One region of the Calidithermus terrae genome, then DNA from elsewhere that is predicted to be linked to it. Evidence: riboswitches for the same ligand, from Rfam matches in the RefSeq annotation. Region 1 holds a riboswitch; the other holds the start of a gene.
The links. Region 1 has a riboswitch for cyclic di-GMP ahead of Mterra_RS13855 (S8 family peptidase). Riboswitches for the same ligand answer to the same signal wherever they lie in the genome.

Region 2: linked by a shared signal. The riboswitch ahead of Mterra_RS19130 (metallophosphoesterase family protein) and the one ahead of Mterra_RS13855 (S8 family peptidase) in region 1 are both predicted to bind cyclic di-GMP.

What each region holds. Positions count from the first base shown of each region.
Region 1 covers NZ_QXDL01000126.1:7,145-10,942, forward strand. Annotated here, with positions in the region: gene Mterra_RS13845 (alpha/beta hydrolase) at 1-373, shown strand, start outside; gene Mterra_RS13850 (hypothetical protein) at 543-1,133, opposite strand; gene Mterra_RS13855 (S8 family peptidase) at 1,145-2,770, opposite strand; cyclic di-GMP riboswitch class II at 2,849-2,934, opposite strand; cyclic di-GMP riboswitch class II at 3,011-3,094, opposite strand; gene guaA (glutamine-hydrolyzing GMP synthase) at 3,205-3,798, opposite strand, start outside.
Region 2 covers NZ_QXDL01000275.1:593-4,390, forward strand. Annotated here, with positions in the region: gene Mterra_RS19125 (ABC transporter substrate-binding protein) at 1-1,529, shown strand, start outside; cyclic di-GMP riboswitch class II at 1,646-1,729, shown strand; gene Mterra_RS19130 (metallophosphoesterase family protein) at 1,863-2,624, shown strand; gene Mterra_RS19135 (DUF3208 family protein) at 2,786-3,049, opposite strand; partial or broken gene alr (alanine racemase) at 3,119-3,798, opposite strand, start outside.

The DNA of each region.
Region 1 (3,798 bases):
GGCCGGCCACTCCATGGGCGGCGTGGCCGCCGCCAACTTCGCCGCCTCCGGCGACCCCCTGGTTCAGCGCTCGGTGGCGGGGCTGGTCTTGTGGGCCTCCTACCCCCAGAACGACCTCTCGAGCCGCACCCTCCCCACCCTGGCCCTCTTCGGCGGCAAGGACGGCCTGCTCACCGCCGAGGAACGCGCCCGCCAGATCCCCCGCATGCCCAAGGGCACCCGGGTCGAGGTGATCGAGGGCCTCAACCACGCCGGTTTCGGGGCCTACGGGGCCCAGCCCGGCGACCAGCCCGCCGACATCGGCCAACCCGAGGGCTGGCAGCGCATCGTACAGGCCACGGTGGCGTTCTTGCGGAGGGTCGATAGCCGATAACTAAGGGCCCGTAGCTCGTGGCGTGTGAAAAGTCGAGAGTCTAGGGCCGAGGATCGAGGGCCGAGGCGTCTTGCGTCTTGCGTACGACGTACGACGTACGACCCGCGTCCGGCGTCTGGCGTTTAGCTATCGACGATCGGCTATCGACTATTGACTATCAGCCATCGCCTCAGAACAACGTCAAGTCCACCCCACCCGGCCCCTCCGGCATCGGCGCGAAGAACCCCCGCGCCTGGCGCAGGTTGACCGTGAGGAAGGGGTGGCGCTCGAGGCACTTCGCCTGGCTGAGCGGCTGGCCCAGGGGGTAGACCTCGGCCTCGAAGAGGGGCTGGAAGGGCAGGGCGAGGGCCACGTACTGGTGGAAGTCCTGGCCTTCGGGGCCCTCGAGCCAGCCCACCAGCACGCTGTGAGGGTACAGCAGGGCCACCCTCCGGCGCTTGCCGCCCCGGACGGCCGGGGGCCGCCCGCCTTGCAGGTAGAGCACCCGCTCCTTGGGCAGGCCCATCGAGGGGAGCACCGCCAGGATGTCCTCGGCCCGGGGCGTCGCGGGGGAGTCGGAGCGGTAGAGGTTGACGCTGGCGAGGGGGAGAAGGGGGCTGTCGCCCTGGTTGAGCCAGTCGGCGGTGGAGGGCAGGGGCTGGCCCAGCGTGCCCTGCGGCAGGTAGATGAGGCCGTAGAGCTGGAGGTCGGCGAGGTAGAGGTGGGCTTCGTAGCCGCTGAGGATCTCGTCGGGGAGGGGTTGAAGCAGGCTCTTGGGCATGGGGACCTCCTCTAGTTGCACGCGGGGTTGGCGGGGTCAATCACCTTGGAAACGTCGATCAGGCCGTGGCCGGTCTCGGGCGAGGGGGCGGAGAGCTGGGCGGCGCTGCGCAGGCAGGAACGGACGGCCTCGAGCGTGGCGCTGCCCGCGCCTTCGGGGTGGAAGGTGCCGTGCTGGCGCTGGTTCTGGTAGAGGTGCAGCGCGACGGTGGCGCTGACGAAGGCCGCCGACATCGAGGTGCCGTAGGCGTTGCCCACGCCGTCGGCGGCCTGGCCGCCGTAGCTGGGGACGGCGGTGCCGGGGGCCACGAAGTCGAGCTCGGGGCCGTAGTTGGAGCCGAACCCGTTGCCCCACACGGCGCGCTGGCCCTGCGCGTCGGTGGCGCCCACGGCGAGGACGTAGGGCGAGGAGGCCGGGTAGCCCACGCTGGCGCTGCCGGAGTTGCCGCTAGCAGCCACCACCACCAGCCCCTGGGCGCTGACCTTAGCCAGCACGCTCTCGAGGTAGGGGTCGAAGGCCTGACCGGCCAGCGAGAGGTTGACCACCTGGGCGGGGGTGGGGTTGGTGAAGGCCCGGCCGCCGATCTCGGTCCGGCCGGCGGCGTACTCGAGGGCCTGCGCGATCTGGAGCGTGCCGGTGCGGCCCTGGGCGTCGAAGATCTTGATGGGCAGGACCTGGGCGAGGTTGTAGCTCACCCCGGCCAGCATCGAGCCGTCGTTGGTGGTCGCGGCGATGACGCCGGCGACCGCCGTGCCGTGGGAGTCGCCGCCGTGGGGGGCCACGGCGCCCTGGCGGGGCTGGGGGGCCTCGAGGCTAGCCCCCACCACGTCCAGCCAGCTCGACTGGGGGGTGAGGTTGGGGGCGAGGTCGGGGCGGTCGGTGAAGAAGCCGGTGTCGGCCACGGCGACCACGGGGCGCTCGCAGCCCGCGCTCAGGCCCTTCCAGGCCTGCTCGAGGCGCATCTGGGCGAAGAGCTCGTCCTGGGCGGGGTACTGGCGGTTGGCCGGGGGCACGGCGGCCAGGGCGGCCTCGTAGAGGTACTCGGGCTGGGCGTAGTCGGCCAGGCCCTGCTCGACGAGGGCGCGGGCCTTGGCGGCCTCCTGGCCCTGCGGCACCCGCACCACGCCCCAGCCGCCCTCCAGGCGCACAGCGCCCAGCTTCTGCAAGCGGCTGTCGCTCTGGCTGAACACCAGCAGGCGGCCGCTGGCGTAGGGGCGGTCGAAGCGGCCCAGCCCGGCGGGCCTGAGCGGCTCGGGCGCGGCGAGCGCGGCGCGGGCGGCGGGCCGGCTCGAGCTCGGGCAGCTCACGGAGGCCTGGGGCTCGACCGTGACGCTCTGGGTCTTGACCGCGCGGCCCTGGGGGGTGGCGAGCTCGAGGGTGAAGCGGTAGGTCTTGGCGGCGGTGGTGGGGTTGCCCCGCACCTTCACCGAGAAGGAGCGGTCGCGGGTGGTGAGGGGAAAGCCCGGCAGGGCGGGCTCGCTCGTGACGGTCACTTCCCCGGCGCCTTCGGCCTGCCAGAAGAAGGAGACTTCTCCCCCGCTCACCGGAAGCTGGGCGGGCACGGCCGTGAACTCGGCCTGGGTCTGGGCGACGGGCTGTCCGCAGCCCGCCAGGACCACAGCGGCGAGCCCGGCCACCGCCCAGAGCGGACGAAAGGTCGAAGAGCCAACGGTAAAGATGAGTGGGAAAAGCCAAGGTCCGTCAGGAACGCTTTTTCTGCGTTCGGCCGGTTGCACCACTGGCTCCCCGGTTCCCTTGGTGCCCACGTTGGGAAACACGGTTCAACGCCTCCGAACACCCTAAACGACGCCTAGGGCCAGGCTGGGAACCTGACCGGCGAGAAACGCCCACGGCGTGGCAAGATGCGTACGGAGTGGTTGTCTCTCGGCCGGTTGCGCCACTGGCTCGGCCTGTCCCAGGCGCCCAAATGCAGGACAGGCTTCGTCGCCTCCGAGAGGAGGTTTCCCTCCAGGTGCCGTTGTACCACATCCCTTAGGTGGGGAAATGGTCAAACGTCACATCTGGGGCGTTACTTTCGTGACTTGGGAGTGCCCTCCGGCACTGCCGCGCCTCACTCCCACTCGATGGTGGCGGGCGGTTTGGAGGTTATGTCGTAGACCACGCGCCCGACCTCGGGGACTTGGCGGGTGATCTTGCGGGCGACCTCGTCGAGGAAGTCGAGGGGCAGGCGGGCCCAGTCGGCGGTCATGAAGTCGGCGGTGCTCACCGCCCGCAGGCCCAGCACGTAGCCGTAGCTGCGCTCGTCGCCGATGACGCCCACGCTCTGCAGGGGGGTGAGCACGGCCAGGGCCTGAGAAACGCTGTCGTAGAGGTTCCAGTCGCGCAGGGCGCTGATGAAGATGTCGTCGGCGCGGCGCAGGACGTCGAGCTTCTCGGGCGTGACCTCGCCCAGGATGCGGATGGAGAGGCCGGGGCCCGGGAAGGGGTGGCGCATGCGGATGGGCTCGGGGAGGCCCAGGAGCAGGGCGAGCTCGCGCACCTCGTCCTTGAAGAGGTAGCGGAAGGGCTCCAGGAGCTCGAAGTTGAGGTCCGGGGGCAGCCCCCCCACGTTGTGGTGGCTCTTGATGTTGGCCGCCCCTTCCCCGCCCGCCGACTCGATGACGTCGGGGTAGAGCGTGCCCTGCGCCAGCCAGCGGCAGCCCTC
Region 2 (3,798 bases), on a different contig from region 1:
GCGTGGCCGAGCTCCAGCCGCTGCTGGCGACGTCCTGGAGCGCCTCGAGCGACGGCCGCACCTACACCTTCACCCTGCGCCGGGGCGTGAAGTTCCACTCGGGCAACGAGTTCACCTGCGCCGACGCGGAGTACAGCCTGCGCCGCAACCTGGTGACCAACAACCACAGCTCGGGCAACTGGTTCCTTTCCGAGAGCCTGCTGGGCACCGCGTCCAACGCCAAGGACGACCCGAGCATCACCTGGGCCAAGATCGCCGCGGCCGTGAGCTGCAACGCCAACGGTCAGCTGGTGCTCAAGCTGCCCAAGGCCGACCCCGCGCTCCTGGTCAAGCTGGCCTTCGCCGGCAACTCGGTCGTGGACAAGAAGCACGCCGTCTCCATCGGCGAGTGGGACGGCACCGAGGCCACCTGGAAGGACTGGGTTGACCGCGAGCTCACCGAGTCGGCGCTCTCACAGAAGCCCAGCGGCACCGGCGCCTACCGCCTGGTGCGGCGCGACGCCAACACCACCGTGCTGCAGGCCTTCGACGGCTACTGGGGCGGCAAGCCCAAGCTGCAGAACGTGATCGTCCAGATCGTCAAGGAGCAGGCCACCCGCCTCGAGGCGCTGAAGAAGGGCGACGCCGACGTCGTCGAGACCGGGCCGCGGCCGGTGCTCGAGCAGCTCAAGGGCGTGGCCGGCCTCAAGGTCATCGACGGGCTGCCCAACGTCTCGGCCGCGGTCATCGCGATGAACCAGAACATCAAGGACCCCGGCGTGCTGGGCTCGGGCAAGCTCGACGGCAAGGGCATCCCCGCCAACTTCTTCTCCGACGTCAACGTGCGCAAGGCCTTCGCCTACTCCTTCGACTACGACCGCTACATCAAGGAGGTCCAGCTGGGCAAGGGCCTCCAGCGCACCATGGCGATGCCCGACACCTACTTCGGCTACGACGCCAAGCTCAGGAAGTACACCTACGACCCCAAGCAGGCCGAGGCGGCCTTCAAGAAGGCCTTCGGCGGGCAGCTCTGGAGCCGCGGCTTCGTGCTCAAGGCCCGCTACCGCGCGGGCTCGGCGGCCTCGCAGACGGCCATGGAGATCCTCAAGACCAACATCGAGAAGCTCAACCCCAAGTTCAAGGTCGAGCTCGAGCCCAAGACCTGGTCGGACTTCCTCAAGGACTCCCAGGAGGGCAAGGAGGCCATGATCCTCGTGAGCTGGGCCCCCGACTACGCCGACCCCGACAACTTCCTCTACACCTTCTACGCCTCGGACGGCTACTACAGCCCCCTGATGGGCCTGAAGGACGCCCAGATGGACCGCCTGCTCGAGCAGGCCCGCGCCACCACCGACCGGGCCAAGCGCGCGGCGCTGTACAGCCAGGTCGGGCAGCGCGCCTACGACCTCGCGCCCTCCATCCTGGTGCCTGCCGGGCAGGTCTTCATCGTGCACAGCGACAAGCTGCGCGGCATCGCCGAGAATTACAACCCCATGTTCTCGGGCATCACCGGCACCTTCTGGAAGAGCCTGAGCAAGGCCGGGCTCTGAACGGCCTTCTGACCCAGGGTCCCCCCGCGAGCAGCGGGGGGACTTGCCTTCGAGGGGCATTAATCACAGCTTCCAGGGCTTCCTCGAGCTAAGGTGCGAGCTGGAAGGGTTCGCCTTTCCGCCTCGGAGGCGAGGAAGCCTGTCCTGCACTTGGGCGCCTGGGACAGGCCGAGCCAGTGGCGCAACCGGCCGAGTCGAGCAAACCCGCACCGCTGCCCTGGGCGTTGGCAGCCTGTTCGAGGTTTTTCGGTCGGTGAGGCACCCAGCCTGGCCGACCGTGCCTTAATTTCGGCCGGACCCCCCAACGCCAGCCAGGCCCTAGCGAGGCCATTCATGCGCATCGGAATTCTCTCGGACATCCACGCCAACCTGCCCGCCCTGGCGGCGGCGCTGGGCTGGTTGTCCAAGCAACAGCTCGACGCCATCGTCGCGGTGGGCGACATCGTGGGCTACGGCCCCCACCCCAAGCCGGTCATCCGCATGCTCCAGCGCTTCAACGTGCACTGCATCGGGGGCGGCAGCGACATGCGCGTGGCCTTCCGGGTGCTCTCCAGCGCTCCCCGCAGCAGCATCTCCGACCTCACCCTGCGCTGGACCATCGCCCAGCTCGAGGAGCCGGAGATCGCCTTCCTCAAGGGCCTGCGCTACCGCCACCGCGTGCCGCTGGGCAGGGGACAGCTCATGGCCTTCCACGGCACCCCCGAAGACCCGGAGGTCAAGATCGACCTCGAGCTCCCCGCCGCCGACCTGCTGCCGCTGTTCGAGCGCTTCGACGCCTCCTGCATCGTGGCCTCGGGCAGCCACCTGCCCTTCCAGCGCTGGCTGGGCGACCGCCTGATCTTCGACCCCGGCTCGGTGGGCCTGAGCCTGGGCGGGGCCCCCGGCGCCGACGTGGCGGTGCTCGAGGACACCCCCCAGGGCCTCAAGGTCCAGTTCAAGAAGCTCCCCTACGACACCGAGTGGGTGGCCCAGGACATGGCCCTCGTCGGCTTCCCCCCGCCCCTCATCGAGGCGATCCGGCAGGGCTCCTTCACCCCTTCCGACCAGCCCGCCTCCAACGCGACCATCGAGTGGGTGCCGGCGGTGCACGGGTAGGGTTGGCGGGCACGGGTCGTACGTCCTGCGCCCTACGTCGAACGCCAAACGTCGAACGCCGAATGCCGAACGCAAGACGCAAAACGCCGGTCGTGCGTCCTACGTCCTACGCCGTACGCAAAACGCAAGACGCAAAACGCAAGACGCAAGACGTTTTGGCCCTAGACCCCCGATCCTGGACCCTCGACAAACCGCGGAGCACGGGGCCCTAAACCCATCCCCCTTCTGGCGTCCGGCCTTAGGCGTTGGGCGTTGGGCGTGCCGTCCTGGAAGAAGGCGAAGGGCGGGCGCACGGGGTCGATGAGCAGGTGAACGGGGCCGTCCTCGAGCCCCTCCCCCAGCCGCGCGGGCAGGGCCTGCTTGGGGTCGAACTCGAGCGCTTTGGGGTGCCAGAGGTAGCCCTGGAAGAGCTTCACGCCCCTCATGAGCCCTCCGGCGCGCCCGGGTCGCGGGCGAAAGGCGAGTGATCCGGGTGATGCATGCCTTTTACGCTATCACGCGTCCGCGCGGGCCACTTCCACCCCGCCGCGCAGGTAGACCCGGGGCAGCCGCGCCGCCAGCCGCACCGCCGGCTCGTAGCTCACCGTCCCGGTGAGCTCGGCCCAGCCCCACAGGCTCGAGCTGGGGTGGAAGTCGGGGGTGACCACCTCGAAGACGGTCTCGAGGCTCACCGGCCCGGGGACGCGCACGGTGATCTGGTCCATGGAGATGCGGCCCACCACGGGGTGGTTGTGCCCCTCGAGCCGCACCGTGGCCCGGTTGTAGAGCAGGCGCGGCATCCCGTCGGCGTAGCCCACGGGCAGGGTGGCGATCCACTCGTGGCCCTGCGTGGTGTAGAGCCCGCCGTAACCGATGGGGTGGCCGGGGGGCAGGCACTTGACTAAGGTGGGCCGGGCCAGCAGGCGGGCGACGGGCTCCAGGCCCACGCCGGGCCACAGCCCGTAGAGCGAGATCCCGGGCCGGACGGCATCGTAGGCGGCTTCGGGGTAGTTCAGGATGCCCGCGGTGTTGGCGAGGTGGTAGAGGTAGCCCGCCCCCCACGCCGACCGCACCGCCTCGAAGTGCGCGATCTGGCTGCGGGTCCACGCGTCGTTCTCCTCGGCGTCGGCGAAGTGGGAGTAGTGCCCGCCGACCTCGAGCCCCTCCAGCCCCTCCAGCGCGGCCTTTACCCGCG